2 regions of the Erwinia pyri genome follow, and region 2 is predicted to be linked to the other one. Evidence: predicted binding sites of a transcription regulator. Region 2 holds the regulator's gene; the other holds the start of a gene.
The links. The regulator ArgR, encoded in region 2, controls arginine synthesis, uptake and breakdown. The targets are predictions, from matches to a motif close to ANTGAATAAAAATACANT.
Positions count from the first base shown of each region.

Region 1: argC (N-acetyl-gamma-glutamyl-phosphate reductase) is a predicted target of ArgR. The motif match lies at 2,997-3,014, and genes of this name have one in related genera.

Region 1 is NZ_CP132353.1:4,331,578-4,346,722, forward strand. It holds gene Q3V30_RS20515 (argininosuccinate synthase) at 1-1,065, opposite strand, end outside; gene argB (acetylglutamate kinase) at 1,088-1,864, opposite strand; gene argC (N-acetyl-gamma-glutamyl-phosphate reductase) at 1,880-2,884, opposite strand; gene argE (acetylornithine deacetylase) at 3,062-4,213, shown strand; gene ppc (phosphoenolpyruvate carboxylase) at 4,458-7,109, shown strand; gene metF (methylenetetrahydrofolate reductase) at 7,227-8,126, opposite strand; gene Q3V30_RS20545 (bifunctional aspartate kinase/homoserine dehydrogenase II) at 8,344-10,773, opposite strand; gene metB (cystathionine gamma-synthase) at 10,776-11,936, opposite strand; gene metJ (met regulon transcriptional regulator MetJ) at 12,217-12,534, shown strand; gene rpmE (50S ribosomal protein L31) at 12,698-12,910, opposite strand; gene priA (primosomal protein N') at 13,126-15,145, shown strand, end outside.
Region 2 is NZ_CP132353.1:494,238-509,382, reverse strand. It holds gene degS (outer membrane-stress sensor serine endopeptidase DegS) at 1-455, shown strand, start outside; gene mdh (malate dehydrogenase) at 500-1,435, opposite strand; gene argR (transcriptional regulator ArgR) at 1,870-2,340, shown strand; gene Q3V30_RS02425 (hypothetical protein) at 2,425-2,547, opposite strand; gene yhcN (peroxide/acid stress response protein YhcN) at 2,830-3,093, shown strand; gene yhcN (peroxide/acid stress response protein YhcN) at 3,202-3,471, shown strand; gene Q3V30_RS02410 (barstar family protein) at 3,606-3,875, opposite strand; gene Q3V30_RS02405 (NAD-dependent succinate-semialdehyde dehydrogenase) at 3,927-5,381, opposite strand; gene aaeB (p-hydroxybenzoic acid efflux pump subunit AaeB) at 5,495-7,453, opposite strand; gene aaeA (p-hydroxybenzoic acid efflux pump subunit AaeA) at 7,468-8,400, opposite strand; gene aaeX (p-hydroxybenzoic acid efflux pump operon protein AaeX) at 8,408-8,611, opposite strand; gene aaeR (HTH-type transcriptional activator AaeR) at 8,882-9,799, shown strand; gene tldD (metalloprotease TldD) at 9,928-11,373, opposite strand; gene yhdP (AsmA2 domain-containing protein YhdP) at 11,457-15,145, opposite strand, start outside.

The DNA of each region.
Region 1 (15,145 bases), 690 kb from region 2:
AGTCACCTGGCCTTTATAGAGCTGCAGCACCACTTCACCATTTACGTCTGCTGCCAGGGATTCAGCCGCAGCCTGAATCGATTTGCGCAGCGGCGCAAACCAGCGACCGTCGTAAACCACATAAGACATCTCATGACCCAGCTGCTCGCGCCATTTGAAGCTGTCGCGATCCAGAACCAGCTGCTCTACCGCACGCAGCGCATTCACCATGATGGTGCCGCCAGGCGTTTCGTAGCAGCCGCGGGATTTGATCCCCACCAGACGGTTTTCCACGATATCGATACGCCCCACACCGTGCTTCGCACCGATCGTGTTCAGCGCTTCCAGACACTGGTACGGGCTGAGTGTTTTGCCGTTGACGGCAACCACACGCCCTTTCTCTACGGAAACGGTGACCTGCTCAGGCTGATCCGGCGCTTCCAGCGGATCCACGGTCCAGACCCAGCAATCTTTATTCGGCGCATTCCACGGGCTTTCCAGCACGCCGCCTTCGGTGGAGATGTGCCAGGCGTTTTCGTCACGGCTGTAGATCTTCTCCAGCGATGCGGTGGTCGGGATATTGCGCTCTTTCAGGTAGTCCAGCAACGCTTCGCGGGAACGCAGGTCCCATTCACGCCATGGCGCTACAACTTTCAGCTGAGGAGCCAGCGCGGTGTAGGTGGTTTCAAAACGAACCTGGTCGTTACCTTTACCGGTCGCACCGTGGCACAGGGCATCTGCACCCACTTTCAGCGCCAGCTCAACCTGGGCTTTGGCGATGATCGGACGCGCCATAGAGGTCCCGAGCAGGTAGGTGCCCTCATACAGCGCACCGGTCTGCAGAACGGGATAGACGTAGTCGCTGATGAACTCTTCACGCAGATCGACCACGTGGCATTCAGAGGCACCGGACTGCAACGCTTTCTGCTCAACGCCTTCCAGATCGCCGCGCTCCTGACCGATATCCGCTACAAACGCCACCACTTCACAGCCGCCGTAGTTCTCTTTCAGCCATGGAATGATCGCGGAAGTATCCAGACCACCGGAGTAAGCCAGTACGATTTTCTTGATGCTCTTGTCTTGCATTGTCTTTTCCTTGAATACTTTGTTAAGCGAGGATCCGGGTGCCAATCGACACGCCGTTAAACAGGGTTGGCAGCTGCTCAGCATGGCGCCAGCTGGCGATGTCCACCGGACGGCCCAGCGTACGGGCCGCGTCCAGGGCAGCATGCACTTTCACAATCATGCCGTCAGTAATGACGCCTTCAGCAATCAGCTTTTCGGCGTAAGCGGCGGTCATCTCTTCTATCCGCTGGCCTTTGCCATCCAGAATGCCGCTGACATCGGAGAGCAGGATCAGATCTGCGCCCAGCGTGGCGGCCAGCGCGGTCGCTGCCTGGTCGGCATTGACGTTCATTAACTTGCCATCCTGAGTGATGCCGATGGAGCTGATTACCGGCAGGAAGCCCGCCGTCAGTAAGGTATTAATCAGCACCGGCGAACCTGGCGTAGCCTGCCCGACGTGGCCAAGCTCTTCATCGAAGGCTTCAACGTTAACGCTGCCGCCGTCGCCCAGGCAGAGTCCGACCGCCTCAATGCCCTGTTTCTTTGACCAGGCAAGCAGGGTCTTATTGGCGGTTCCGGCCAGCGCACCGGTGATGATATCGATCTGATCGGCTGGCGTGACGCGCAGGCCATTTTTCTTTTTCACCGGCAGCGACAGCTTGCTCATCAGCTCGTCAACCAGACAGCCGCCGCCATGCACGATCAGCAGCTGACGCTGGTGCGTGGCGCGGTAAGCCACCAGCGCATCGAACAGACGCGCCAGCGCTTCTTCGCTGTCCAGCAGCACGCCGCCGAGTTTGATAATTAAAGGATTGGTCATAATCGTATCCGCTGATTAAATAAGTGACTGAGTTTCCGGGAAGCCGAAGCGAATATTCAGGCACTGTACCGCCTGAGATGACGCCCCCTTCAGCAGGTTATCCTCTGCCGAAACCACAATCAGATGTTCCCCCTGCACGGCGAAGCCGATATCACAGAACGGCAGCCCGACCACGCCTTTAATTGACGGCACACCTTTGTCATACAGACGAACCAGCGGCTTATCGTGATAGGCATTATGGAAGGCTTCAGCCACATCCTCGCGCGTGACGCCTGCTTTCAACCGACAGGTGGTGGTCGCCAGGATACCGCGAGGGAAGTTGCCCAGATGCGGGGTGAAAATCACCGGCACGCCAAGGTGCGCGGCAATTTCTGGCTGATGGCGGTGGGTGAAGATGCCGTAAGGCTGCAGGCTGACTTCACAGAAGCTGGTCCCCATGGCCGCTTTGCGTCCGGCGCCGCTGACGCCGCTGGTGGCATTGATCACCGGCCACTGTGCGTTATTCAGTAAATCCGCTTCGATTAGCGGCTTCAGCGCCAGCTGCGCCGCGGTGGGGTAGCAACCCGGTACAGCGATCAGCTGAGCTTCTTTAATTTGGTCATGCTGCCATTCAGCCAGACCATAGACCGCTTTTTCCAGCCATGCCTGATGCTGATGTGAGAAGCCATAATAGTCGGTGAAGAAGCTTTCGCTGTTTACGCGGAAAGCCGCAGAGAGATCGAATACCACGCAACCTGCAGCAAGAAACTCCGGCGCAAGGTCATGGCTGACTTCGTGCGCGGTCGCCAGGAAAACAACATCCACCTTCTCCGCATACTCTGCCGCGCCGCTCAGGGGCATCAGCGGCATATCAAGGATGCCTTTCAGCTGCGGATGAAGATCGGAAAGCAATTTTCCTGCGTCCGGGCTTTGCGCTGAAACCGCCAAAGCGGTTATGTTCACCTGTGGATGACGATTCAGATAAGTCGCGAGCTCTACGCCAGCATAGCCACTGGCACCAACAATCAGCGTGTTCAACATCAGACTGACTACCTTATTCGGTTCGGTCTCAAAATTTCGGGATGCAGCAGTTTACGCTGGGTTCCCATGCGAGCGGCGCTGGACTCTGGAACGTTGCCATCCGTACGCCATTAATGTATTTTTATTCACTATTACTGCATGAATATTGATACTATCCTAACGCAAGGACTGTCAACAGTGAAGACAAAATTACCGCCTTTTATCGAGCTCTACCGTGAGTTGATTGCCACACCGTCAATCAGCGCAACCGACATCGCCATCGATCAGAGTAATGAAACTTTAATCAATATGCTGGCTGGCTGGTTTCGCGACCTTGGTTTCAGTGTTGAGGTGCAGCCCGTCCCCGGTACGCGTCATAAATTCAATATGCTGGCGAAAACAGGCAGCGGCGCGGGCGGCCTGCTGTTAGCAGGTCATACCGATACCGTGCCGTTTGACGATGGCCGCTGGACGCGCGATCCCTTCACGCTGACGGAGCACGATAACAAGCTCTATGGGCTGGGCACCGCGGACATGAAAGGCTTCTTCGCCTTTATTTTAGATACCCTGCGCGATGTTGATGTGACAAAGCTGGAGAAACCGCTCTATATCCTGGCCACCGCCGATGAAGAAACCACCATGGCCGGCGCGAAATATTTCTCCGAGAACACCACTATTCGTCCCGACTGCGCCATTATCGGCGAGCCAACGTCGCTGAAACCGGTTCGTGCCCATAAAGGTCATTTATCGCAGGCGATCCGTATTCAGGGCCAGTCTGGCCACTCCAGCGATCCGGCTCGTGGCGTGAACGCTATTGAACTGATGCATGAATCGATCACGCATTTGATGGGCCTGCGTAACACGCTGAAAGAGCGCTATCATCACGACGGCTTCGCTATCCCCTATCCCACCATGAACTTTGGCTACATCAACGGTGGTGATGCACCGAACCGCATCTGCGCCTGCTGTGACATGTATATGGATATCCGCCCGTTACCCGGCTTGTCACTGAACGAGCTGGAAGGATTGCTGAATGAGGCGCTGGCACCGGTCAGTGAGCGCTGGCCAGGACGCGTGACCGTCAGCGAGCTGCATCCGCCTATTCCGGGCTACGAATGTCCGCGTAATCATCAGTTAGTGCAGGTTGTGGAGAAATTGCTGGGAACAGAGACGGAAATCGTTAACTACTGCACCGAAGCGCCCTTCATTAACGAGTTATGCCCGACGCTGGTGCTGGGTCCGGGATCGATCAATCAGGCACACCAGCCGGATGAATATATCGATACCGCATTTATTAAACCAACGCGCGAACTGATCGCCCAGGTCGTGCAGCATTTCTGCCACCATTAAATGACATTCGGGGCATTTCACTACAGAATCAGCGTCTTGCCCCAGAATTGTTCCGACTTTCATGATAAGAATAACTTATCTCGCTTCGCCGTAATTAAATTTCATAAATTCCCGTGATTTAGCCGCAGAATTCGTCAGATTTAAGTCATTTGACGAACGGTTACGAACGTGGCTAGATAAAAGGTAACGTTATGCCGGCAACGGTGAAATAAAGTGACATAACAAGAAGGGTGTCAGGGATCATATGAACGAACAATATTCCGCAATGCGAAGTAATGTCAGTATGCTCGGCAAACTGCTCGGGGATACGATAAAGGATGCGCTTGGAGAGAACATCCTTGAGCGGGTGGAAACTATCCGCAAGCTCTCTAAGTCATCCCGTGCGGGAAATGACGCTCATCGCAAAGAATTGCTGTCAACGCTGCAAAACCTGTCAAATGATGAGTTGCTGCCTGTGGCACGCGCCTTCAGCCAGTTTCTGAATCTCACCAACGTTGCCGAGCAGTACCATACCATTTCGCCCAAAGGTGAAGGGGCCCATCACCCTGAGATGCTCAGCAAGGTCTTTGACCGGCTGAAGCAGCAGCCAAACCTGACCGAAGCGCAGATCCGCGAAGCGATCGAGTCACTTTCACTGGAGCTGGTGCTGACCGCTCACCCGACAGAAATTACCCGCCGGACGCTGATCCACAAGCTGGTGGAGGTGAACAGCTGCCTGAAGCAGCTCGATCACAACGATCTTTCTGATTACGATCGATCGCTGATTATGCGCCGTCTTCGCCAGTTGGTGGCCCAGGCCTGGCATACCGATGAGATCCGTAAATATCGCCCTTCCCCGATCGATGAGGCCAAGTGGGGCTTTGCCGTGGTGGAGAATAGCCTGTGGGAAGGCGTGCCTGGCTTCCTGCGTGAGTTGAATGAGCAGGTTGAAGCCTCGTTCGGCGTGAAGCTGCCGGTAGACTTTGTGCCGGTTCAGTTTACCTCCTGGATGGGTGGCGACCGCGACGGGAACCCGAACGTTACCGCTGATATTACCCGCCATGCGCTGCAGCTCAGCCGCTGGAAGGCAACGGATCTCTTCCTGCGTGATATCGCAGTGCTGGTTTCTGAACTCTCCATGTCGGAATGTACGCCAGAGGTTCGTGAACTGTGCGGCAATCCTGAAGCGCTGGAACCTTACCGTGAGATCATGAAGAACCTGCGCGGTCAGCTGATGAGCACCCAGTCTTACCTGGAGCGTCGTCTGAAAGGTGAACGTCTGCCGCGTCCGGCCGACCTGCTGATTTCCAATGACCAGCTGTGGGATCCGCTCTACACCTGTTATCAGTCGTTGCAGGCCTGTGGCATGGGCATTATCGCTAACGGGCAGCTGCTGGATACGCTGCGCCGCGTGAAATGCTTCGGCGTGCCGCTGGTGCGTATCGATATCCGCCAGGAGAGTACCCGCCATACTGAAGCCATCGCCGAAATCACCCGCTTCCTGGGCTTAGGCGATTATGAAAGCTGGTCGGAAGCGGACAAACAGGCGTTCCTGATCCGCGAGCTGAATTCAAAGCGCCCGCTGTTACCACGTCAGTGGCAGCCGAGTGCCGAAACGCGTGAAGTGCTGGAAACCTGCCGCGTCGTCGCTGAAGTGCCGAAAGGCTCTGTTGCCGCCTACGTGATTTCGATGGCGAAAGTCCCCTCCGACGTGCTGGCAGTGCATCTGCTGCTGAAAGAAGCTGGCATTCCGTTCACCCTGCCAGTCGTGCCGCTGTTTGAAACGCTGGACGATCTGAACAACGCCAATGATGTGATGAACCAGCTGCTGAATATTGACTGGTATCGCGGCATCATTCAGGGCAAGCAGATGGTGATGATTGGCTATTCCGACTCGGCAAAAGATGCGGGCGTCATGGCGGCAAGCTGGGCGCAGTATCAGGCTCAGGATGCGTTAATTAAGACCTGCGAGAAAGCCGGTATCGCGCTGACGCTGTTCCACGGACGCGGCGGCTCTATTGGCCGTGGCGGCGCACCTGCCCATGCGGCACTGCTCTCCCAGCCGCCAGGCAGCCTGAAGGGCGGTCTGCGCGTCACCGAACAGGGTGAGATGATCCGCTTTAAATATGGCCTGCCGGAAGTCACCATCAGCAGTCTGTCGCTCTATACCGGCGCCATTCTGGAGGCTAACCTGCTGCCTCCGCCGGAGCCAGAGGCAGCGTGGTGCGGCATCATGGACCAGCTCTCTGCGGACTCCTGCGCGATGTACCGTGGCTACGTGCGGGAAAACAAGGATTTCGTCCCCTACTTCCGCTCGGCAACGCCTGAGCAGGAGCTGGGCAAACTGCCGCTCGGCTCTCGTCCGGCAAAACGTCGCGCCAGCGGCGGCGTGGAGTCGCTGCGGGCCATTCCGTGGATCTTCGCCTGGACGCAGAACCGCCTGATGCTGCCCGCGTGGCTGGGTGCCGGTGCCGCGCTGCAAAAAGCGATGGAAGCTGGGCATCAGGATCAGCTGGAAACCATGTGCCGCGACTGGCCATTCTTCTCCACCCGTCTCGGTATGCTGGAGATGGTGTTCTCCAAAGCGGATTTGTGGCTGGCTGAATATTATGACCAGCGTCTGGTTGAACAGCCGCTCTGGCCACTGGGGAAACAGCTCAGGGATCAGCTCGATTCCGATATCAAAGCGGTGCTGACTATTGCCAACGATGCGCACTTAATGGCCGATCAGCCGTGGATTGCCGAGTCCATAGCGCTGCGAAACGTCTATACGGATCCGCTGAACGTGCTGCAGGCCGAGCTGCTTCACCGTTCCCGTCAGCTTGAAATAAAAGGCGAAGAGCCTAATGCTGATGTGGAACAGGCGCTGATGGTAACAATAGCGGGCGTGGCGGCCGGGATGCGTAATACCGGTTAAGTACAGCGTCCGGGTGGGGGCCATCTGCACAGCTTGCAGCGTGGCCTCCAGGCCCGACAGACTGAATGCAGTTATAAAAAAAGACGCCCTGAGGCGTCTTTTTTTATGTGTTTGTTCTCAGGCAACCGAGGCGACAGGCCTTACGCCCAGCGTATGGCAAATAGCGTAGCTCATCTCTGCACGGTTCAGGGTATAGAAATGGAAGTCCTTCACGCCTTCACGGCTGAGGATTTTTACCATATCCATCGCCACGTTAGCGCCAACCATTTTGCGCGTTTCCGGATCTTCATCCAGCCCGGCAAACATGCTGGTCATCCAGCCCGGCACACGCACGTTGGTCATGGCAGCGAAACGTTGCAGCTGTTTGAAGTTTGATACGGGCAGAATACCCGGCACGATTTCCACATCAATGCCTGCCGCTACACAGCGGTCGCGAAAGCGCAGATAGCTTTCCACATCAAAGAAAAACTGGGTAATCGCCCGGTTGGCTCCCGCATCAATTTTGCGCTTAAGGTTGATCAGGTCCGCCTGAGCACTTTTGGCTTCGGGGTGAACTTCCGGGTAAGCCGCTACAGAGATATCGAAATCACCCACTTCTTTCAGTAAACCTACCAGATCCGCACCGTACATTTCCGGCTTTCCGCCGCCTGGCGGCAGGTCGCCACGCAGCGCCACGATATGGCGAATGCCGTTATCCCAGTAGTCCTGAGCGATAGTACGCAGCTCATCGCGTGTGGCATCAATACAGGTGAGGTGAGGTGCCGCTTCCAGGCCAGTGCGATCTTTAATGCCCTTGATGATGCTGTGCGTCCGGTCACGCTCACCAGAGTTAGCGCCATAGGTCACCGACACAAATTTAGGTTTCAGGCTACTGAGACGATCGATAGAGTTCCACAGGGTTTGTTCCATTTCACTGGTACGCGGCGGAAAAAACTCGAAAGAGACGTTAATTTGCCCGTTCAGTTCGGCCAGACTTTGGTTCAGCGCTTCGCGCTGGTTGGCGTGGAAAAAACTCATACCTGCTTACCTCATCAATCACTCAGGAAATGCTGCTTTATAGCGAACATCCATACGTTTAGACGTCCAGACATTCAAAATGACGTAAATCGGTTATTCAGTCAACAGATAAATAGTGAGCTGGGGTGACCTTTTTTCAACCAGGATGAAAAAAGCTCATGAGAAGAGAAGGATAAAGAAGAGAGGTGGGCCAGCAAAAAAAGGCCCACCTGAAAGATTAAAGCAGTTGAGCAAGACGATTGAGATCGGACTGGATAGCACCAGCTGTGACGTCACGACCTGCACCCGGACCACGGATCACCAGCGGGTTATCGCGATACCAACGGCTTTCAATCGCGAAGACATTGTCACAGGGCAACAGAGAGGCGAGCGGATGATCGTTGCGAACGGCTTCCACACCGACGCGCGCCTTACCATTTGCATCAAACCGGGCAACATAACGCAGCACCAGCCCCATCTCCTGAGCCGCCTCAAACCGCTGCTGCATCTGCTCGTTCAGCGCTTCACCATTTTCAAAAAAGTGATCGACCGACTCCCCTTCACAGCTTTTTGGTACCAGAGACTCTACGCGCACCTGACCAGGTTCGATCTCATAACCCGCTTCACGTGCCAGAATCACCAGCTTGCGCATCACGTCCTGGCCGGAGAGATCCACACGCGGGTCGGGCTCCGTCAGTCCCTGCTGCCAGGCCTGATCCACCAGTTCGGTAAACGGCACCGTGCCATCGTATTGTAAAAACAGCCAGGAGAGCGTACCGGAGAAAATCCCGCTGATGGCAAGAATGCTGTCGCCGCTTTCACGCAGATCCCGCACGGTATGGTTGATCGGTAATCCGGCCCCTACGGTGGCATTGTAAAGCCACTGACGGCCAGTTTTAGCAAAGGCATCACGGATCTGGCGGTAGCGGTTGCCGCTTGAGGCACCTGCTATCTTATTGGCGCTGATGACGTGGAAACCGTGGCTGGCGAAATCCAGGTACTGGTCGGCAAGCGTATCGCTGGCGGTGATATCCAGCACGACCAAATCATCAAACGGGTGCGCCCGCATCCAGAGGAACAGCGACTCTTCATCCTGCTCCACCGCTTCCTCTTCAAAAAAAGCCATCGCCCGACTGGCATCCACGCCCTCATAACTCAGCAGACTACGGCGGCTGTCCACCACGCCTGCCAGCAGGAACTCAAAGCCGGTACGGGCAGAGAGCGTTTTCTGCTCGCGGCCGAAAAGCTCCAGCCAGCGCGAGCCAATGTTACCTTTACCAAATAAGATCAGCCCGATGCGCTTTTCCGCCCGGAACAGGGATTGGTGCAGCCCGCGGATTAAGCTCTCCGTTGGCCCTACACGCAGCACGGCCACCAGGCTGATGCTCTCTTCAGACTGCCAGATAAACTCTACCGGCTGATCTTTCAACTGCTGCCAGAAACGATGGCTGTGGAGGGGATTACGGCATACCCCGGCACCGACCATCGCTACCATCGCCATGCCTTCACGCAGCTGGATGCGGCCAGGAATACCGGCATCCTGCAACAGATTCAGCGCGCTGCTGACCACTTCAGAGGTGTAACAAAGCTGCAGAAGGTTACGATCGGGATGCACGCCGGTGGCTAGCGGACGAAGCTGAGCGCGCTTAAGCAGGTGATCGATCTCTTTATGCAGGGAAGCGAAATCATGCTGGGGCGGCACCTGAAACTCAATCAGGCAGACGTCATCATGGCTGGTGACAATACGCGCGCCCGTGCCGGAAGCCAGCACACGCTCAATGCGGGTTGAGCCCTGTTCAGGCTGATAGCTACAGCGCAGCTGCAGGTCAATATCGCTGCCTGAAACGGGCTGCAGAGTGCGGGTATGCAAAACGGGCGCGGCCAGGCGCGCCAGTTCACTGGCCTCATCAAGACGCAGCAAGGGCAGCAGGCAGGCATCTTTGACCTTACGCGGATCGGCGCTGTAAACGCCCGCCACGTCGCTCCAGATCGTCACGCGCGACACGCCAGCCAGCGCACCAATCTGCGTAGCGGAATAGTCACTGCCATTGCGGCCCAGCAGAACGGTTTCGCCCGCTTCATTGCGTGAGATAAAACCGGTCACCACAAGACGACGGCCAGGATGCTGGATCATCAGCTGTTGCAGCAACGGCCAGGATTTCCCTTCATCCACTTCTGGCTGTGCGGCACGTTCAGCGCAGAGGAAATCACGGGCATCAAGCCAGCTCGCCTCTATATCACGCAGGGAGAGCACCGCAGCCATCAGACGGGCAGACCAGATCTCGCCATGCCCGACTACTTCGGCGTACACCGCCTCGGTAATCTTGCCATCCAGCAGCGCGGCAAGCTTTTCCAGATCGTGAATAAATTGCCCGATCAGGCCGTCGGCCTGGTCAGCGGGCAGCAGGCTGCCAATCAGTTCGCTCTGATAACGACGTAACGCCTGTTGCACCTGGTGTGCCGATAACCGGTCGCTCTGGCTTAATTTAAGCCAGCTGATTAACTGGTTAGTGGTACTGCCCGCGGCGGATACCACCATGATATCGCCCGGGCGGCTGTACTCCGCCATAATGCCGGCGACCCGCTGGTAACATTTAGCGTCAGCAAGGCTGCTGCCACCAAATTTATGCAACTGACGCGATCCTGCTGCCACTGCTGACTGACTCATGCTTACCTCTTGGCCGCTATCCGGAATGCATTATCCAGATCGGCGATTAAATCTTCGTGATCTTCAATTCCCACCGAAATTCGCAGCAGGGTTTCTGAAATACCGGCTGCAGCACGCGCTTCCGCCGACATCCCCGCGTGGGTCATGGTAGCGGTATGGGAAATCAGGCTCTCTACCCCACCCAGCGACTCCGCCAGGGTGAAGAGTTCCAGGGCTTTCAGAAAACGACGCAGCGCGGCTTCATCGCCGTCAAACTCAAAACTTAGCATGGCGCCAAAGCCTTTTTGCTGACGTACCGCAAACTGATGTCCGGCGTTTTCCGGCAGGGAGGGATGATACAGCTTTTTGACCAGCGGTTGTTGCTTCAGGTAATCAACAATCGCCAGGGCATTACGTTGCGCGGCCGCCATACGCGGTGCCAGCGTCCGCATGCCGCGTAACAGCAGATAGCTGTCGAAGGCGCTGCCGGTAACGCCAATGTTATTGGCCCACCATGCCAGTTCAGTCACCAGAGCGGGATCTTTTGCAATAACGGCTCCGGCTACCACATCGGAGTGGCCGTTCAGGTATTTCGTGCAGGAGTGCAGCACCAGATCGGCGCCCAGCGCCAGCGGGTTTTGCAGCGCCGGGCTGAGGAAGGTGTTATCCACCACGGTGACGGCACCAGCTTCGGTAGCGGCTTTGCAGATTGAGGCGATATCCACCACGCGCAGCAGAGGATTGCTGGGGCTCTCTACCAGCACTAATTTCGGCTGTTCCGCCAACGCGGCTTTCAGTGCTGCCTCATCGCCCTGATCGACAAACTTCACCCGGTAAGCACCCCGTTTGCTCAGACTGTCGAACAGACGATAGCTGCCACCATAGCAGTCATGGGGCGCAACCAGCAGGTCACCAGGCTTCAGGAAAACGGTACAAACCAGATGAATGGCTGACATACCGGTGTTGGTCATGACCGCACCGGCACCGCCTTCCAACTCGGCCAGCGCGCGCTGAACCACGTCACGGGTGGGATTGCCACGGCGTGAGTAGTCATGGGCACGAGGCTCATTGAAATCGGTAAAGTTATAGGTGCTGGAGAGGTGGATCGGCGGGACAACGCAGCCATATTGCTCGTCATCATTCAAACCGCTGCGTACCGCGATGGTTGCCTGTTTACGCGTCATGGTGCATAAATTCCTGACTGAAGAGAAGAACGCTTAGCATAACAGGGCACAGATAGACGTCAATACATCTGGACATCTAAATGTCTTTGCGTATAGATTGAGCAAACGGGCAATAACCGTTAAGATTATGTCGCTATAGCCCTCAGAAAGTTGAGCCAATGCAGTGTGATGGCCAGCAACTTCGGGCATAATTAGCCGAATTTCGGTATATGCCCCGCACCATTGACGCAGACGTCTGGCAGGCAGGGTATTTCAATTTTAATGATGACTAAGGTAACCCATGGCTGAATGGAACGGCGAATATATCAGCCCGTACGCTGAGCACGGCAAAAAAAGCGAACAGGTTAAAAAAATCACGGTATCCATTCCGTTGAAAGTATTGAAGATTTTGACCGATGAGCGTACCCGCCGTCAGGTGAATAATCTGCGTCATGCCACTAACAGCGAGTTGCTGTGCGAGGCATTCCTGCATGCATTTACCGGCCAGCCCCTGCCGGATGATGTCGATCTGCGTAAAGAGCGCAGCGATGAGATCCCTGAAGAAGCCAAAGCTATTATGCGCGAAATGGGTGTCGATCCCGATACCTGGGAGTACTAGCTTCAGCGGAGTCCGGTAACACTTTTTTGCTGCGGCAATGCGGTCTTATTCAGGCCGCTGTCAGCAGTAAAGGCGCGCCAGGTAAAAGCCAGCTATAAAAAAACCCAGCCGAGGCTGGGTTTTTTCGTTGCATCCGAAACGGAGACCGTCTCGTGCAGGCAGCTTATTTGCTGCCAGGGATGCTGAAACGCTTGTTGAAGCGGTCAACACGACCACCGCTGGCAACATCACGCTGCTTACCGGTGTAGAACGGGTGGCACTGGCCACACACGTCCAGGTTCAGGTCGTGACCCACGGTTGAGCGGGTTTTGATTTCGTTACCGCAAGAACATTTAGCAGTAACTTCAGCGTAATTAGGGTGAATACCTTTTTTCATGGGAAAACCTCAGTTAAGGCCGTGTCGCTCTCCCGTGCCAGGATTAGCCCTGCACCGGCACCACACGAAGATTAAAATTCAGGTGTTTTGATACCAAAATGCCGTATCAACGGCGGCGAACTATACAGAGAATAATCGGCCGCTGCAATCGAATCCGTACATTCAGGAAGACACAGTGTACACTATCTCGCTCACAATTTCATCCGGAAGATTTCATGCCCGTTGTTCAGGTCGCGCTACCCGTCCCGCTTGCCCGCAACTTTGACTATGCGTTGCCCTCACACCTGCCTGTCCCGGTAGCGGGTAGCCGGGTTAGCGTGCCTTTTGGCAAACGTAAGGCAATTGGCGTGGTCGTAGGGATTGCTGAGACCAGCGATTTTCCGATCGATCAGCTGAAAGCCGTGCATGAGATACTGGATACGGAATCGCTCTATCCCCCTTCGCTGTGGCGGATCCTGCTCTGGGCAGCGGATTATTACCACTATCCCTTGGGCGAGGTGTTGTTCCACGCCATGCCCGTTCTGCTGCGCCAGGGGAAACCGGCCCAGGAAGCGCCTTTATACCAGTGGTTCATCACTGAACTGGGAAAAGAGACCGCTTCAGAGAGCCTGAAGCGCGCCCCTAAGCAGCAGCAGGCGCTGGCAGCGCTTCGTCAGCGCGATCTTTACCGGCACGAAATCAGCCAGCATGAGATCACTGATGCCACCTTGCAGGCGCTGCGGGCAAAAGGATTATGTGATTTGCGGGCGCAGCAGCGTGCCCATCAGGACTGGCGCACCGCCTATGCGGTCAAAGGTGAGCGATTAAAACTCAACACCGAGCAGGCCACGGCCGTAGGCGCCATTCGCGGCGAAGATGACCATTTTGCCGCTTGGCTGCTTGCCGGTATCACCGGCTCAGGTAAAACCGAAGTCTACCTGAGCGTCCTGGAAAATGTGCTGGCGAACGGCGGCCAGGCGCTGGTACTGGTGCCTGAAATCGGGCTGACGCCGCAGACCATCGCCCGTTTCCGGGAGCGATTTACCGCACCCGTCGATGTGCTGCACTCCGCCCTCAACGACAGCGAACGCCTCGCCGTCTGGTTGCGCGCCCGTCGCGGAGAAACCGCCATTGTTATCGGCACGCGTTCTGCCCTGTTTACGCCCTTCGCCCGTCTTGGCGTGATCATTATCGATGAAGAGCACGACAGCTCCTACAAACAGCAGGAGGGCTGGCGCTATCAGGCGAGAGATTTAGCCGTGTTCCGCGCCCGTCAGGAAGATATCCCGATCGTGATGGGTACCGCCACGCCAGCGCTGGAAACGCTGCACAATGTGCAGATGGGAAAATATCGCCAGCTTAATCTGAGTAAACGTGCCGGGAACGCCCGGCAGGCTACGCAGCAGCTGATTGACCTGAAAGGCGTGAAGCTCCAGGGCGGTTTATCACCTCTGCTGATCAAAAAAATCGACCAGCATCTGAAAGCGGATAATCAGGTTTTACTCTTCCTGAACCGGCGCGGTTTCTCTCCGGCGATGCTCTGCCATGAGTGCGGCTGGATTGCTGAATGCCAGCGCTGCGACCGCTACTACACGCTGCATCAGCAGCATCGCCAGCTTCGCTGCCACCACTGTGACAGCCAGCGTCCCGTTCCTCATCAATGTCCGCAGTGTGGATCAACCCATCTGGTGCCTGTGGGCCTGGGTACGGAACAGCTGGAACAGAATCTGGCTGAACATTTCCCTGACGTGCCCCTTTCACGCATTGACCGCGACACCACCAGCCGCAAAGGTGCGCTGGAAAAGCACCTTGCTGATGTGCATCGCGGCGGAGCAAGAATTCTGGTAGGCACACAGATGCTGGCTAAGGGACACCACTTCCCGGACGTCACGCTGGTCTCTTTGCTGGACGTGGATGGCGCCCTCTTCTCCGCTGACTTCCGTTCGGCGGAGCGTTTCGCCCAGCTCTATACCCAGGTCGCAGGACGTGCCGGACGTGCCGGAAAACAGGGTGAGGTGCTGTTGCAAACGCACCATCCGGAACATCCGCTGCTGCAAACTTTATTGCATCAGGGATACGATGCGTTTGCGCTGCAGGCGCTGAATGAACGTAAAACCGTGTTTCTGCCGCCGTTTACCAGCCATGCGCTGTTCCGTTCCGACGATCACGATAATCAGCAGTCTGCCCTGTTCCTGCAGCAGTTGCGCAATCTGCTTGAAGCCAGCCCCTTAAAAGATGAGGGATTCTGGGTAATGG
Region 2 (15,145 bases):
CACTGATCAACTCGCTGGGTGAGCTGATGGGAATCAATACGTTATCCTTTGATAAAAGCAACGATGGCGAAACGCCGGAGGGCATCGGCTTTGCCATCCCTACCGCGCTGGCGGCAAAAATTATGGATAAATTGATCCGCGATGGACGGGTTATTCGCGGCTTTATTGGTATCAGTGGCCGCGAAGTGCCTCAGATGCACGGGCAGAACAACGGTCTTGATCATATTCAGGGAATTGTAGTGACCAACGTAGCGCAGGGTGGACCAGCCGCTAAAGCAGGCCTGCAGGTCAATGACGTGATTACCAGCGTAAACCATAAACCTGCAATTTCCGCGCTTGAAACCATGGATCAGGTCGCTGAAATCCGGCCCGGTACGGTGATTAACATGGATATCATTCGCAACGATCGGAAAATGACGCTGCCAATCACGGTGCTGGAATATCCGGGGACTTAGGCAGGAAAATCACAGAGGGCCAGGGTAGTTGGCCCTCTGCTCAGTTATTTGACGAACTCTTCGCCCAGGGTAATATCTTTTTTCAGCGTATCAAGCATGCCGGTTAACGCCTGCTGTTCAAACGCGCTCAGCGTACCAATTGGCTTGCGCTCGGCAACCCCATTTTTGCCCAGCAGCAGCGGCTGCGAGAAGAAGCGGGCATGTTCGCCATCCCCTTCCACATAAGCGCACTCAACCACATTGCTTTCGCCGTTCAGCGCCCGCACCAGTGAAAGACCAAATTTCGCGGCCGCCTGTCCCATCGACAAGGTGGCAGAGCCTCCACCAGCTTTCGCTTCCACGACTTCCGTTCCCGCATTCTGAATGCGTTTGGTCAGGTCAGCCACTTCCTGTTCGGTAAAGCTGACGCCCGGGATCTGAGAGAGCAGAGGCAGAATGGTAACGCCGGAGTGACCGCCTACAACAGGAACGTTAAGCTCGGCAGGGTTTTTGCCTTTCAGTTCAGCCACAAACGTGTTGGAGCGGATGATGTCCAGCGTGGTGACGCCAAACAGCTTGTTCTTATCGTAAACGCCCGCTTTTTTCAGCACTTCGGCAGCAATAGCCACCGTGGTATTGACCGGGTTGGTAATCACGCCAATTAAGGCTTCAGGACAGGTGCTGGCAACCTGTTCAATCAGATTACGCACAATGCCAGCATTGACGTTGAACAAGTCGGAACGATCCATACCCGGTTTACGGGCAACACCGGCGGAGATCAGCACCACATCGGCGCCTTTAAGCGCCGGAGTGGCATCTTCGCCGCTGAATCCTTTGATGGTGACGGCGGTAGGGATGTGGCTCAAGTCAACCGCAACGCCAGGCGTAACGGGAGCGATGTCATACAGAGAAAGGTCTGAACCCGCCGGAAGCTGGGTTTTAAGCAGAAGCGCGAGAGCCTGGCCAATACCGCCGGCTGCGCCGAGAACTGCAACTTTCATCCTGAACTCCTTATAAGTGTACGAAATGTGCCGTGAATCCATCTGGTTAAGAATAGACGACCCGTAAGGTCAAACGCGAATGCTTCACTAAAGTTTCGGGCGCTATGCCTGAAAACGCTGAGGCGAGTGAGATTGACCGCATTACCGGAAACGCTATTCGTAGCCGTCTGCAGACAACATGTTTCGGCGTTACATTACACCCTTAGCGCTCATCAGAACAACATCATTTTAATAACAATTCGTTTACTTTTCGATCAAGAATAGCGCGCTATAACGCATTTTTTTCATCAGCAATATTTGGTAAACTGCCGCTCCGCCTGACGCACCTGCCAATTAAAAAGCTTATACATTGCATAATAATTCATATAATTGCATAATAATGTAATATCCCTCTTGGGCTTTCCCTTATACACACCGACTTTTAGCGGACACTTATGCGTAATCCATCAAAACAAGAAGATCTTATCAAAGCCTTCAAAGCGCTGTTAAAGCAGGAGAAGTTCAGCTCCCAGGGCGAGATTGTGGCCGCACTGCAGGAAGAGGGTTTTGACAATATTAATCAGTCAAAAGTGTCGCGTATGTTGACTAAGTTTGGCGCGGTACGCACCCGTAATGCCAAAATGGAGATGGTTTATTGTCTGCCCGCCGAACTGGGCGTGCCGACTACCACCAGTCCGCTAAAGAATCTGGTGCTGGATATCGACTATAACGATGCGCTAATAGTTATTCATACCAGCCCGGGCGCGGCTCAGCTCATCGCCCGCATGCTCGACTCACTGGGTAAACCAGAGGGTATTCTCGGTACCATCGCCGGAGATGACACTATTTTTATTACCCCTGCGCGTACCGTAACGGTTAAGAAGCTGATTGAAACAATCCTGATTCTCTTTGAGCAGGAGTTTTAAGAGACGCCAGTCAGGCGCGCTACGCTAACGCTCCTCACTTCGCTCTCTCAAAAGCCGGCTATTGTCGGCTTTTTGCTGGCGTCTTTACTCCAGTCCCAACCTCAGCTCCCTCTCCCTCTCCCTCTCCCTCTCCCTCTCCCTCTCCCTCTCCCTCTCCCTCTCCCTCTCCAGCATGATGAACTGCCATAACGGCGCAGAAACAGCCATAAAAACTGGATACTCCCGTCTCACGGTGTGATCCACCACAAATTAGCGCACAAATGGCTAAATTAACCTATCTCTATGTTTTTACATGTATTTAACAATCCATGCGCGAATTATAAGCATTTTTTATAACTTAAGGTTATTAAAAAGCGCGAATGGAGGAAAGGATCACAACAAAAGATTATTAGCATGCTATTAATTTTTTAGGTGATTAGATCTATACTTCTTTTCGTGATGAGAATCACATTAAACAGAAAGATAAAAACAGACTGCGAGGAATAAACCATGAACATTAAAACCAGTATTGCCACATTAAGCCTTCTTTCCGCCCTGTCGTTTGGTGCTTTTGCAGCTGAATCTGTCAACGCGGATCAGGCGCAAAATCTGCAATCTGTAGGTACCATTTCTGTAAGCGGCGTCGCAGGTGCGCCCATGGATATTAAGCAGAAACTGAGTGATAAAGCGGATGCGCAGGGTGCGAACGCTTACCGTGTTGTAGAGGCTTACAACAACGGTAATTACCATGCGACTGCTGAACTGTACAAATAGACGAATCAGTTATAAACCTGTTTTAACCTGACACTACGGTAACCCCAAGAATAATAAACGCTTTACAGCCCTTTCGGTTACCGCTCAACCCTATGTGGAGCATGAATCATGAAAACTAAAATCGCTATCGCTGTACTCAGTCTGGCTTCCGTTCTCTCTTTCGGTGCCAGCGCCGCTAACCTTGTGACTGACCAGCAGGCTGCTGAGCAAAATCTGCAGTCAATGGGCACCGTAAGCGTAAGCGGGATTGATGGAGCCCCAACCGATATCCGTCAGGCGCTTTCCCAGAAAGCTGAACAGCAGGGTGCCAGCCATTACCGTGTGATTGAGGCCTATAACAACGGCAACTACCACGCTACGGCTGAGCTGTATAAATAAGCGCTATTTTGCGGGCATGTCGTCGAAGCCTGCCTGCAGCCGGCATTGTTTACACCCTATCCAAAGCATTCCTCGTCAGTATGACGAACCCTTTGGCCCCGTTTGTCGGGGCCTTTTTTACCCTGCCACTGCTTTCATCGAACGTTGAAGCGGAGCTGCCCCTCCAGCTCCTCTTCAGCTTCTTCAAATAGCAGGATCAGCGCCCCATATCGCCTTTTCTGACCTTTTCCCAGATGAATAAAAGTTATCTCCAGCGGCAAAGGGAGCACGCTTGCTTTCACCGCCTCCCATAAACCGTCTAAATCCGTTACGGTCAAATCGGCAAGAGCAAAACGTTCGCTGAACTGGCGGAAAAAATGCGCCTGATCGACTATTTCATCAAAATCAAATGTCTCTGTTCTCATGTTGGCCGCTCCGCGAGGCAGACATCTGGGCGGTGTTATCCGCCCGTTGAGTTACAGTCCCCCTATATGCAGGGCTTTGACTTCCAGATACTCCTCCATGCCCAAAACCGAGCCTTCACGTCCCAGTCCGGACTCTTTAACGCCACCGAAGGGCGCCAGCTCAGTGGATACGGCACACTCATTAATGCCAATCATGCCGCTTTCCAGCGCGGCTGAAACGCGGAACACGCGCTGCAGATCCTGCGTATAGAAATAGGCTGCCAGACCAAACTCCGTTTCATTGGCGCGACGAATCACCTCCTCTTCATCATCAAAACGGAAACAGGCCGCTACGGGGCCAAAGGTTTCTTCTCTGGAGAGTTTCATCTTCTCGTTAGCTTCTGCAATCACCGTTGGCTGCCAGAAATTACCGCCCAGCGCATGGCGTGCTCCGCCGGTCACGATCCTGCCGCCATTGGCTACGGCATCGTTGACGTGCTCCTCCACTTTTTCCACGGCGGAAGCTTCAATCAGCGGCCCCACAATAACGCCCTCTTCCATCCCATTACCCACCTTGAGCTTGCTCACCTCTTCGGCCAGCTGGCTGACGAAACGATCGTAAACGCTGTTGTGGATAAAGAAGCGGTTTACGCTAACGCAAACCTGCCCAGCGTTGCGGAACTTATTGGCAATGGCACCTTTAACTGCCGCCTCTATATCTGCGTCTTCAAAAACGATATAGGGCGCATTGCCGCCCAGTTCCATCGACAATTTTTTCATTGTTTCTGCAGCGTTACGCATCAGCAGTTTGCCAACGGCAGTGGAACCGGTGAAAGAGATTTTTCTTACCGCTTTACTGGCCATAATGGCGTCGCTGATGGCGTGCGTGTCGCCCGCCACAGCGTTCAGTACCCCATCCGGCACCCCCGCTTTTTGCGCCAGCGCCAGCAATGCAAAGGCGGAGAGCGGCGTATTGTTGGCAGGTTTAATGATGCCGGTGCAGCCTGCGGCCAGCGCCGGCCCGAGCTTCCGGGTCAGCATCGCCATCGGGAAATTCCAGGGGGTTATTGCCGCAACCACCCCTACAGGCTCACGCGTAGCCAGAATGCGCGAGCCAGCTTTAGCCGGAGGGATGATTTCACCATTTGCGCGTTTAGCCTGTTCAGCAAACCACTGAATAAAGCTGGCTGCATACTCAACCTCGCCTTCAGCCTCTTTAACCGGCTTGCCCTGCTCAGCCGTCATCAGCTGGCCCAGCCAGCTTTTATTTTCAATCATCAGCTGATACCAGCGATAAAGGATCTCGCTGCGCTCTTTCGCCGTTTTTGCACGCCAGGCCGGGAAGGCTTTTTCCGCGGCATCAATGGCCTGCTCCGTTTCCGCTTTCCCCGCTTTTGCCACCTGCGCGATAACCTCGCCAGTTGCCGGATTAAGGACATCGAAGGTTGAAGTGCCGCGCAGCCACTGACCACCCGCAAAGTAGCCGGTCTGGAATAGCGCATTGTCCTGGAGCGTGGAGGTGCTCATGGTGTTCTCCTCAGTGAATGACCAACATAATAAAATTAAGTATAGATGGCACACGTTGAGGCGGGAGAGAGCAGAAAGGGAAAGCGCTGATACCGGACGGTATCAGCGTTGAATCAAATTTTGATCAGGGTGTTTTGGTATTTTTTCAGCATGAAAGCGAGCCTTTGTACCGGTTCGGTCACGCTTAGCGGTGCCTCGTAATAACGCAGCTTTTCCTGGTAGACCTCCAGTTCAGCCAACAACCGTTCAAAGTAATGCTGGCGTTTAGAGTCGGTACCGGAGGCAATCACCCGATCGGCGGTATGTCGCAGCTGTTTATGGTAAGCCGACAAGTCGCTGTTCACCGGGATATCTGCATCCCGCAGTCGCTGATGTCCGATGATCAACGTCAGGGCTATACGGTATTTATCGATGTCGCCGGGGAACATATTCAGCAGCATAAAGAGCTGTTGATAGAGCGCGGGAAGGTGGTTCTCACGACGGCGGGCCTGATTGGTGGTCATGGCAGAGACGGCGGCATACATAAAGCGGTTAAGCAGAATGCGCCCCGTACGCGCTTTAGAGGTGTCGCGGATCAGCAGGATCACCAGCAGCGCAAGGAAACAGCCAATCGCCTGACCGAGCGCATTATCCAGAAATGCACTGACGTTAAAGGTCATTGGATTATCCAGCGTGATGATATTGATTGTCCCCACCAGCGCACCCAGCGTGCCAATTTGCCGCCGCTGGATCAATATTCCGCCGATAAAAGCCATCACGCCAAGGGCAATGCACAGTAACAGCATACTTTGCTGAGTAGCCGGCATGATCACCATGTAATAGAGCGACCCCAACGGAATTGCCACTATCATGCCGTAGAGGAAATCTTTCGCCATCATCAGCGGATTAGGCATGCGCATCGCCAGCGCGGTGATTACCGCCAGCATCACCATCGCTCCGCTTCCGGAGGTCCAGCCGCTCCACAGCCAGAAGAGCGATCCCACGGAGGTAGCCACAAACGTACGGATGCCGTTAATCAACGCATGCCTGGTTTCGGCAGAACGCATTTTGACTACCGGTTCATCGTTCAGCACTTCCTGTTCAATACGGCTGATACTGCTGTTGGTATGGATCCCTTTCAGCAAAAGCAGATAACGCGTGGCGGCCACTACCCAGTTACGGATGGTCACCGGCGTGTTTTTGCTGCCGCTACGGGTGATCACCCGACGCATGATTTTCATGCGTTTGTGGATATCACCAATGTTCTCTACCGGCTTCTCAAAAAAGATATGGAACTGCGGGGGAACATACTCCTTACGGGAGTTCTGTATAAGAAAGGTTTCTGCAGCCTGGGTAATCAGCGTAAGCGAGAGAGTGTTCAGGGCGCGCATCCGCTCGTCAATCTTCTGCCAGCGACTGGACTCCATCATCAGATTGCCGCGCATGCCGTTCAGCGCGGAGGTGCGACGTACCAGCCCTGTCCAGAGCTTGTCCACCTCTTCCCGGTCACCGTGGGCGATGCAAAGCTGCATCAGCTTATACTGGTCTACCAGCAGCGCATCAATTTCCCGATCGATATCGTTTTTAATTGAACGGGGAGAAAACAGCATATCGGCCAGGATGGCGCAAACGATGCCGATAATGATCTCGCTGCAGCGCTCCACCGCAAACTGCGGAGCAAGAAGAACAGAGCCGTTGGCATCCACGCTGACCACGATAATCAGCGCGGTATAGCCCGCCAGCCCCAGCGCATAGGAGTTTTCAACCCGGATCAGTGAAGAGAGCCAGACGCAGAATCCCGCCCAGAGACAGCAAAGCAGCAGCATCAGAGCGGGGGCGCGAATGGTGGCTATCATGATGGTCAGCGCCGCAATACAGCCCAGGAAGGTGCCGATAATGCGTAGCATGCCACGGTGGCGGAGGGCGCCAGAAAAGGGATCGCCCCCGGCGGCAAACGCCGTCCCGCCTGCCACGATGCAGGCGGTCATCACCGCCCAGCGGGGTGTTTCCAGATTAAAGTGAAAGCCGATAAGCAGAGCCAGCAAAATAGCGAAGGTCAGCTTGATCGGGAACCGCAAACGGTGCCACTGCATAGATGCGCCCCTGGTTAGCCGAACTCACGCAGGCGATGCATCAGTTTCATCATCGGCGACATCTCTTCGGGTTTACGATCCTGCGCACCGGTCACCACCACAGTGGCTGTGGTACCCGATGGGTAGAGATTCCCCTGCTGCTGGTCCAGATGAATGCGTACCGGTACGCGCTGCGCCAGGCGCACCCATTCCAGGTTGGAGTCGATGGTAGCCATGCCTTTGCTGTCGATGGTGCTGCTGCTGTTCGTCACGCCTGCGGCAATACTGTCAACCGTGCCGTGCAGAACCCGGTTGCTGCCCAGCGGAGTGATTTCAACCCGATAGCCCGGGCGGACCCCCTCCAGCTTGGTTTCTTCCATATAGGCCAGCACATAGAAAGTGTGCTGCTGAACCAGCGCCACCGCCGTGGAGCCGCGGGTGATAAATTCTCCCCGGTAGACGTTCAGGTTGGTGACCCAGCCGTCGGAAGGCGCTTTTACCACGGTACGGGCGAGATCCAGCTTAGCCGTGTCGCGAGTGGCAACAGCTTTCGCCAGTTGATGTTCCGAAGTCTGGTAATCGTTATTAGACTGCTCAATGGCTTCACGGGACATGGCGGAAACGCCAAGCTGATTACGACGGCTTGCTTCACGCCGTTTCTCATTTACCAGCGTCTGGTAGTAAGCCACATCCGCTTCAGCTTCATCTAAAGCCTGCTGATAACGGGGCTGATCGACCACAAAAAGCACCTGGTCTTTTTTTACCAGTTGGTTATCACGAACGCGTACGTCGGAAATCAGCCCGCTGACGTCGGGCGCAATAGCCACAACATTAGCGGTAAATTTTGCATCACGCGTCCAGGGGGATTCGGTGTAGAACACCCACGCGCGGAAGATAACGATGACGGCGACGATCACCAGAATAATGGTGATGGCGTATCGGGCAATTTTAGTTGTTAGCGCTTTCACTAAGACCTCAGACAAACAATCGGGAAACCAGGTAGAACAGGCAGCAATAAAGCGCCGTATTAAACAGTGCAGGATGCCAGACCAGGTCATAGATCCCGGTAGGCGTCAGCAGGCGACGCACCAGCCAGAACAGCATCAGTGACACGATAATTTCAAAGAAGATGGGCGGAAACGAAAGCCCAAATATTACAATAACCGGAAGCACACTCATCTTTTTTCCTTGTCAGTACCTTGCCGGGCACGCGCCTTGCGACAGGCTCCCTTCCTGATAAGGGGGCACCGATCTACAGGTTGAAGGTAATTCATGACGGTAAACTGCCAGATCATCCTAACCGGCGCTCAATGAATCATAGCGTATCCATGAGCCAGCATAGTGACGAGTAGAGTTACAAGAGAGTAACCCGGCGATGCTATAGTAACGCGCCTGACTATACGTTTTCTACCTAATGTGATCTAAATCACTTTTAAGCCAGAGTTAATAATGGAAAGATTGAAAGGCATGTCGGTCTTTGCCCGGGTAGTGGAGCTGGGTTCCTTTACGGCCGCGGCACAGCGGCTGCAGATGAGCGTTTCCGCCGTCAGCCAGAGCGTGGCTAAACTGGAAGATGAACTTCAGGTGAAGCTGCTGAACCGGAGCACGCGCAGCCTTGGACTGACGGAAGCGGGAAAAATTTATTTTCAGGGTTGTCGGCGCATGATGCATGAGGCCCAGCAGGTTCATGAACAGCTGTATGCGTTCAATAACACCCCTGTTGGCGCGCTACGCATCGGCAGCTCCTCAACAATGGCGCAGAATGTGCTGGCGACGATGACGGCTGAAATGCTGAAAGAGTACCCCGGCCTGACGGTAAGCCTGGTGACCGGTAATCCTGCCCCTGACCTGATTGCTGACGGACTGGATCTGCTAATCCGCGTGGGCGCGCTTCAGGACTCCAGCCTCTTCTCACGCCGCCTGGGTTCGATGCCGATGGTAGTCTGCGCAGCGAAAAGCTACCTGACGCTGCACGGCACCCCGGATAATCCTGCTGATATCGGCAAGTTTTCCTGGCTGGAATACAGCATTCGTCCCGATAATGACTTTGACCTGATTTCGCCAGAAGGGGTCTCTATTCGCCTTTCCCCTCAGGGCCGTTTCGCCACCAATGATTCACAAACGCTGATCCGCTGGCTGGTTTCCGGTGCCGGGATCGCCTATCTCCCTCTGATGTGGGTGATAGAGGAGATCAATGCCGGGAAAGTGGACATTCTGTTTACCCATTACCATTCTGCTCCAAGACCGGTCTATGCCGTCTATACGCAGAAAGACAAACTGCCGCTGAAGGTGGAGGTCTGCATTAATTATCTGACGGAGTATTTCGATAAAGTGGCGGATATCTATCAGGAGTCACGGCAGGAGTAGCCGCAGCGAAAAAAAACGGAGCGCCAAAAGCGCTCCATTCACGGATTCCAGTCAGAGACAATCTGCCTCTTACAGAAACAATCGCCTTCACAGAAATAGAGGCTGACTGTTCCGCTGCAGAGGGAAAATCAGGCGGTGCCGCCCACCGTCAGCTTATCCAGCTTCAGAGTTGGCTGACCTACGCCGACCGGCAGGCTCTGCCCCTCTTTACCACAAACGCCAACGCCTTTATCCAGCGCCAGATCGTTGCCGACCATGGAAATTTGCTGCATCGCTTCAATGCCGGAACCGATCAGGGTCGCGCCTTTGACCGGCTTAGTGACTTTACCGTTCTCAATCAGGTACGCCTCAGAGGTGGAGAAGACAAACTTACCGGAAGTGATGTCCACCTGGCCGCCGCCAAAGTTTGGTGCATACAGGCCATACTCCACGCTTTCAATAATTTCCTGCGGCGTTGATTTCCCGGCCAGCATATAGGTGTTGGTCATGCGTGGCATCGGTAAATGGGCGTAAGATTCACGACGGCCGTTGCCGGTCGGGTTCACGCCCATCAGCCGCGCATTCAGCTTATCCTGCATGTATCCTTTCAGAATACCGTTTTCAATCAGCACGTTATACTGGCCCGGCACTCCTTCGTCATCAACCGCGAGCGAGCCGCGCAATCCTTCAATAGTTCCGTCATCTACCACGGTACAGATTTCGGAAGCGACCAGCTGCCCCATCTGCCCGCTGAACACCGAAGTGCCACGGCGATTAAAATCACCTTCAAGGCCATGCCCTACAGCTTCATGCAGCAGCACGCCAGGCCAGCCAGCACCCAGCACCACCGGAATCGTCCCGGCAGGCGCGGCCACGGCATTCAGGTTGACCAACGCCATCCGCACCGCCTCGCGAGCCCAGGCTTCTGCCCGCATCTCGCCAGACTCATCGGCCAGGAAAAATTCATAACCAAAACGCCCGCCGCCGCCGCTGGAGCCGCGTTCACGCTTGCCGTTTTCCTCAACCTGCACGCTGACCGAGAGACGCACCAGAGGGCGCACATCGGTCGCCAGCGTCCCGTCGGTCGCCGCCACCAGGATCAGCTCATAAACGCCGCTCAGGCTGGCGCTCACTTCCTGCACGCGCTTATCTGCGGCACGGGCAGCGCTGTCAACGCGATGCAACAGCGCAATTTTCTCTTCGCGAGTCAGGCTCTGTAACGGATCTGCCGTTGGATAAAGCGACCGGTGCATCACCGCGCCCAGGGTATGCGATTTGCCATTTCCCTGCTCGCGTACAATGCTGCGCGCCGCCGTGGCGCTCTGCGTCAGGGCATTCAGCGTAATCTGGTCGGCATAGGCAAAACCGGTTTTCTCACCGCTGACGGCACGCACGCCGACGCCCTGATCGATATTCCAGGAACCATCTTTAATGATGCGGTCTTCCAGTACCCAGGATTCATGATAGCTGGATTGAAAATAGAGGTCGGCATAATCCAGTTTACGTTCAGACAGCTGACCGAGAAGGGAAAAGAGATCCTGTTGATTAATGTTGTTCGCAGTTAGTAACTGCTCACTTACCAGATTCAGACTCATGTATTCTCGCTCTGTTTGGATGAGCCAGTAATCGCTGGCATCGCATCTCTATAGCCTGAGGCAATTCGCAGGTCACGTCAAATTCACTTCGCGCTCTTTTCACGCGGCTTACGCAGCACTTCATCAATTTGCGGTTTATCAATGGGGCCGGAAATATGATAGCGAAGCACCGAAATTTTGTTCCAGAGCGGCCCGAGAACTTTACTGGCAGCAAACACCGCTGCGCCCACCACAGGATTGACGGCAAAGGCGGCGGCGACGCCTACCGTAGCCGAAATCTCAGGTGCAACAACGGCTTCCATATCGATCTGCCGCTGTACCAGGTCCATCCTGCCCTTCATGGCAATATCCGCCTCCAGTCCGTCCACCAGCAGATTGTCGGTACGCATCACCCCTTTTTCAATCCAGGCCGTGCCGTTAATAGAGTCGAAATAGAAGCCCTGGCTGAAGGTATCGCTGAAATCGAGCCTGAGCTTGCGCAGCAGCGCATCAAAACTCACCAGCCTCAGCAGCTGTCCCGCTCTGCCGGTATTCACATCGGCTATCTGGCCTGCGCCAAAGTGGGTTTTCAACACGCCGCTCAGCGTCGCCTCCGATGGCTCCCACGGCGCAGACTGCCAATGCAGATCGTACTGAATATTGAAGGGAGAGTCCCGCAAGGGCGTATTCACGCCAAACCAGTTGGTAGCCTCATTGATTTTGTTGCCGCTAAGCACGCCTTTCAGCGCCGTACGCTGTTCGCCCGGACGGTTAACCCATTCTCCTTCCACTTTGAGACGGGCGTTTCCGGTATCAATCAGGCCGTTTTTCAGAGTTAGCGTATCGCTGGAATGGCTGAGGTCAGCTCTCATCCGGCCAAACTTCTGCCCGCGCAGCCAGCACTCATCACAGGTGAGGTCCACTGCTGGCCAGCTACTGAAATTGATGGCTGTGGCTTTGTCAGGCAGAGGCGAACTTTTTTGCCCGTCACCCCACTGCGGATTGTAATAAAGGTAATTGATATGCGCATCCCACGGCGCTCGCTGGTTCATTTTAAGCGTACCAGCAATCTCTTTACCTTTTGCCTGCACCTGGGTATCGCCTGAGACGGTCTGGCTCAGACTGGCTTCAAGATCGTGCCATTGCTGTCCGGCCAGCGTCAGCTCTGGCGTACGCAGGGTGATATTACCCGGGATCCTGGCACGACTTTGCTGACTTTGTCCCACTGCTGAGGTGCCGGTTTTATTCTCGCCATCGCCATCCAGCAGCGCCAGCCAGGCTTCGCCATTCAGCGGCGGCAGATTCAGCACCATGCCATCCGCTTCAGGCAAGGCAGGAGTTTGCTTTGCGCTGTTTTCCCAGATGCCGCGGCTCACTTTCAGCTGTTTGCCCAGCAGCCACTGGCTGTTAAAGCGGTGTCCGTCGCCAACCGCGCCGTTCAGGGTGAAACTCTGCAGATCCCCTTTAGCGGAAACTTTTACCGGCATGGCTTCTCCCCGCTTTTTATCGAGCGGTTCCGGTAAGTGGCTACTTACATTTTTCAGATCGCCCTCCAGAGCAATCTGATAACTGGCGCCGCCCTGATGCGGCAGATTGATCAGGACATTGCTTTTCCAGCTGGCGCTGCCCTCTAACTTATCGCGCAGTTGTACCGGCACTGCCTCTATCTTGCCCGGCTGCCACTCCCCCTGAAGATCGACGCCAATCTGATAATTTTTGTCACCCTCATTGGTATTGAAACTGACGTTCAGAGGCTGGCCGAACCAGCTGGCGCTCATGGGGTCGCTTTTCAGGTCGCCATTGTCGTAAGTAAAGTGGCCGGTTAGCTGTTTGATGGTGCTGTCGAGCGGCTTAATAAACAGCGAATTGTTTTGCAGATCTACCTCACCCGTGGCTCTGACTGGCTTACCATCCAGCGGAATATCGAGGTGTAAGCGACCACTTACATCTCCGTCAATCTGGAGTTCATCTAAAGCTGCGCCCAGCGAAGGCTTTAACGGCGTCTGATTAAAGTAGCGACCAATCTCCTTGCCTGCGCCAACGACCTCGCTGTCAACAATCAGCTTCTCTTTTAGATAATCGGGGATCACCGCCGAGACATTCTTCCCGTCAACCTGCCCTAATTTCGCCCGTTCGGCCTTCATAAACAGGCCGTTATTGACGAAATCGAGATTGATATCAAGATCCTGCAGATCGGGCCAGCCAGGCTGGAACTGATAGGTCGCTTGCCGCAGGGGCACCCACACTTCGAACATCCCTTCGTTATGCTTAAACGGGAAAAGTTGCGGATTACCGGCGAAGATCAGGGTGGCATTGTGGACCTGACCGCCCTTGATCGCTCCTCTCAGGTAGCTCACCAGCGAGGTGCCCATCAGCGGCTCGGGGAAGTAACGCCATGCATCACCAGCATCGGTAAGATTAATACCCGCAAGAATATCCAGGCGCGGAGCCTGATCTTTAAGCTGCGCATAGGTAAAGTCGCCCTTAGCCCACAGCGAACGGGCTTTGATATCCAGCTGGTGACCGGCAAGCGTGAAGCGATCTTTATCATACTGCCAGTTAAACGATCCTTTAGCCGCTTCGATTTCAAGCGGCGCACGGAACATCGTCCCATAAGGCAGGCTTGCCTTGTTGATGTCGAAACTCACTTTGCCACGGGTACCTCCGCCGGACGCTGAGCCGCTGAAATGCTCCATACCCGGCAGTAATTCCCAGTGCTGCCAGCTCAGATCGCGCCAGCGCGCCTGAAAGCGGCTCTGGTCAGGCTGCTGAACAGGGAAATCCACAGCCAGGGCTTCAAGCCGGCCTTTGGGCTGTAAAGAACGCCAGTTTTCCAGCAGTGTGGGAGAGAGTCGGGAGAAAAGCGGGATAAGCGGATCGAGACGTTCCAGATCCAGCTGGGTGGCGCGTACCCGCACTTCTTCATTATGATGCGGCCCCGGCAACACACCGTTTTCCGGTTGCCACAACAGGGAGAGCCGCCCTGCAGGCCAGGGGTGGCCGTCCGTTACCAGGTTAGTTTGCGGCAGTTCAATCTGCCAGCCGCTGTTAAAACGGGAGACATGAGCAGTAACGTCATCCACCGTTAGCGTGTGCCGCTGCTTATCGCCCTGCCAGCTCGCGCCCCCTTTTTTTAGCTGAATATCACCGTCGTAAATTTCACCTTCTCTCAGGCTCATCCAGGCTGCCAGGCTGAAGCGGGCGCTGTCGAGCGTGGTGTTATCACGCATCCACTCTCCAAGCCACGGCTTTACGTCAACATCATCAGCCTGCATCCAGACGCGGCCAGTATCGAGATAGCCATTGCTGTCGCTGAGATCCAGGCGTACCTGCACTTCGCCATGCTGCCCGGTAAAGCTGGAGAGGTTAACAATCCCTTCTGCGCGGTGACGGGTTTTCTCATTGAGCCAGGTCAGCTGTGGGATATCGAGCCTGGCGCGCTGGCCGGAAAGCGTGAGGAAGCTGATATGGCTGTTGCGCAGATCGAAATGGTCAAACTGGCGCAGGAAGAGATCGATGAATTTACCCGGCTCCAGCTTTATTTTTGCGCCGTCTCCCGAGGTCAACGGCTTGCTGGTGGCCAGGTTGAGCTGATAAAAAGTGAGGTTACGAAACTGCCAGCGCAGATGCAGTATCGACTGCCAGATATCCAGCGCCAGGGTAATGCGTTCCGCCTGCAGATTATCGCCCTCTTTCAGGCTGAGATGCAGATCGCGGATTTCCAGCACCGGGCCATAATTCTCCCAGTGACCGTTCAGGGCGCTGGCCTGCACCGGCACGCCAGCCACTACAG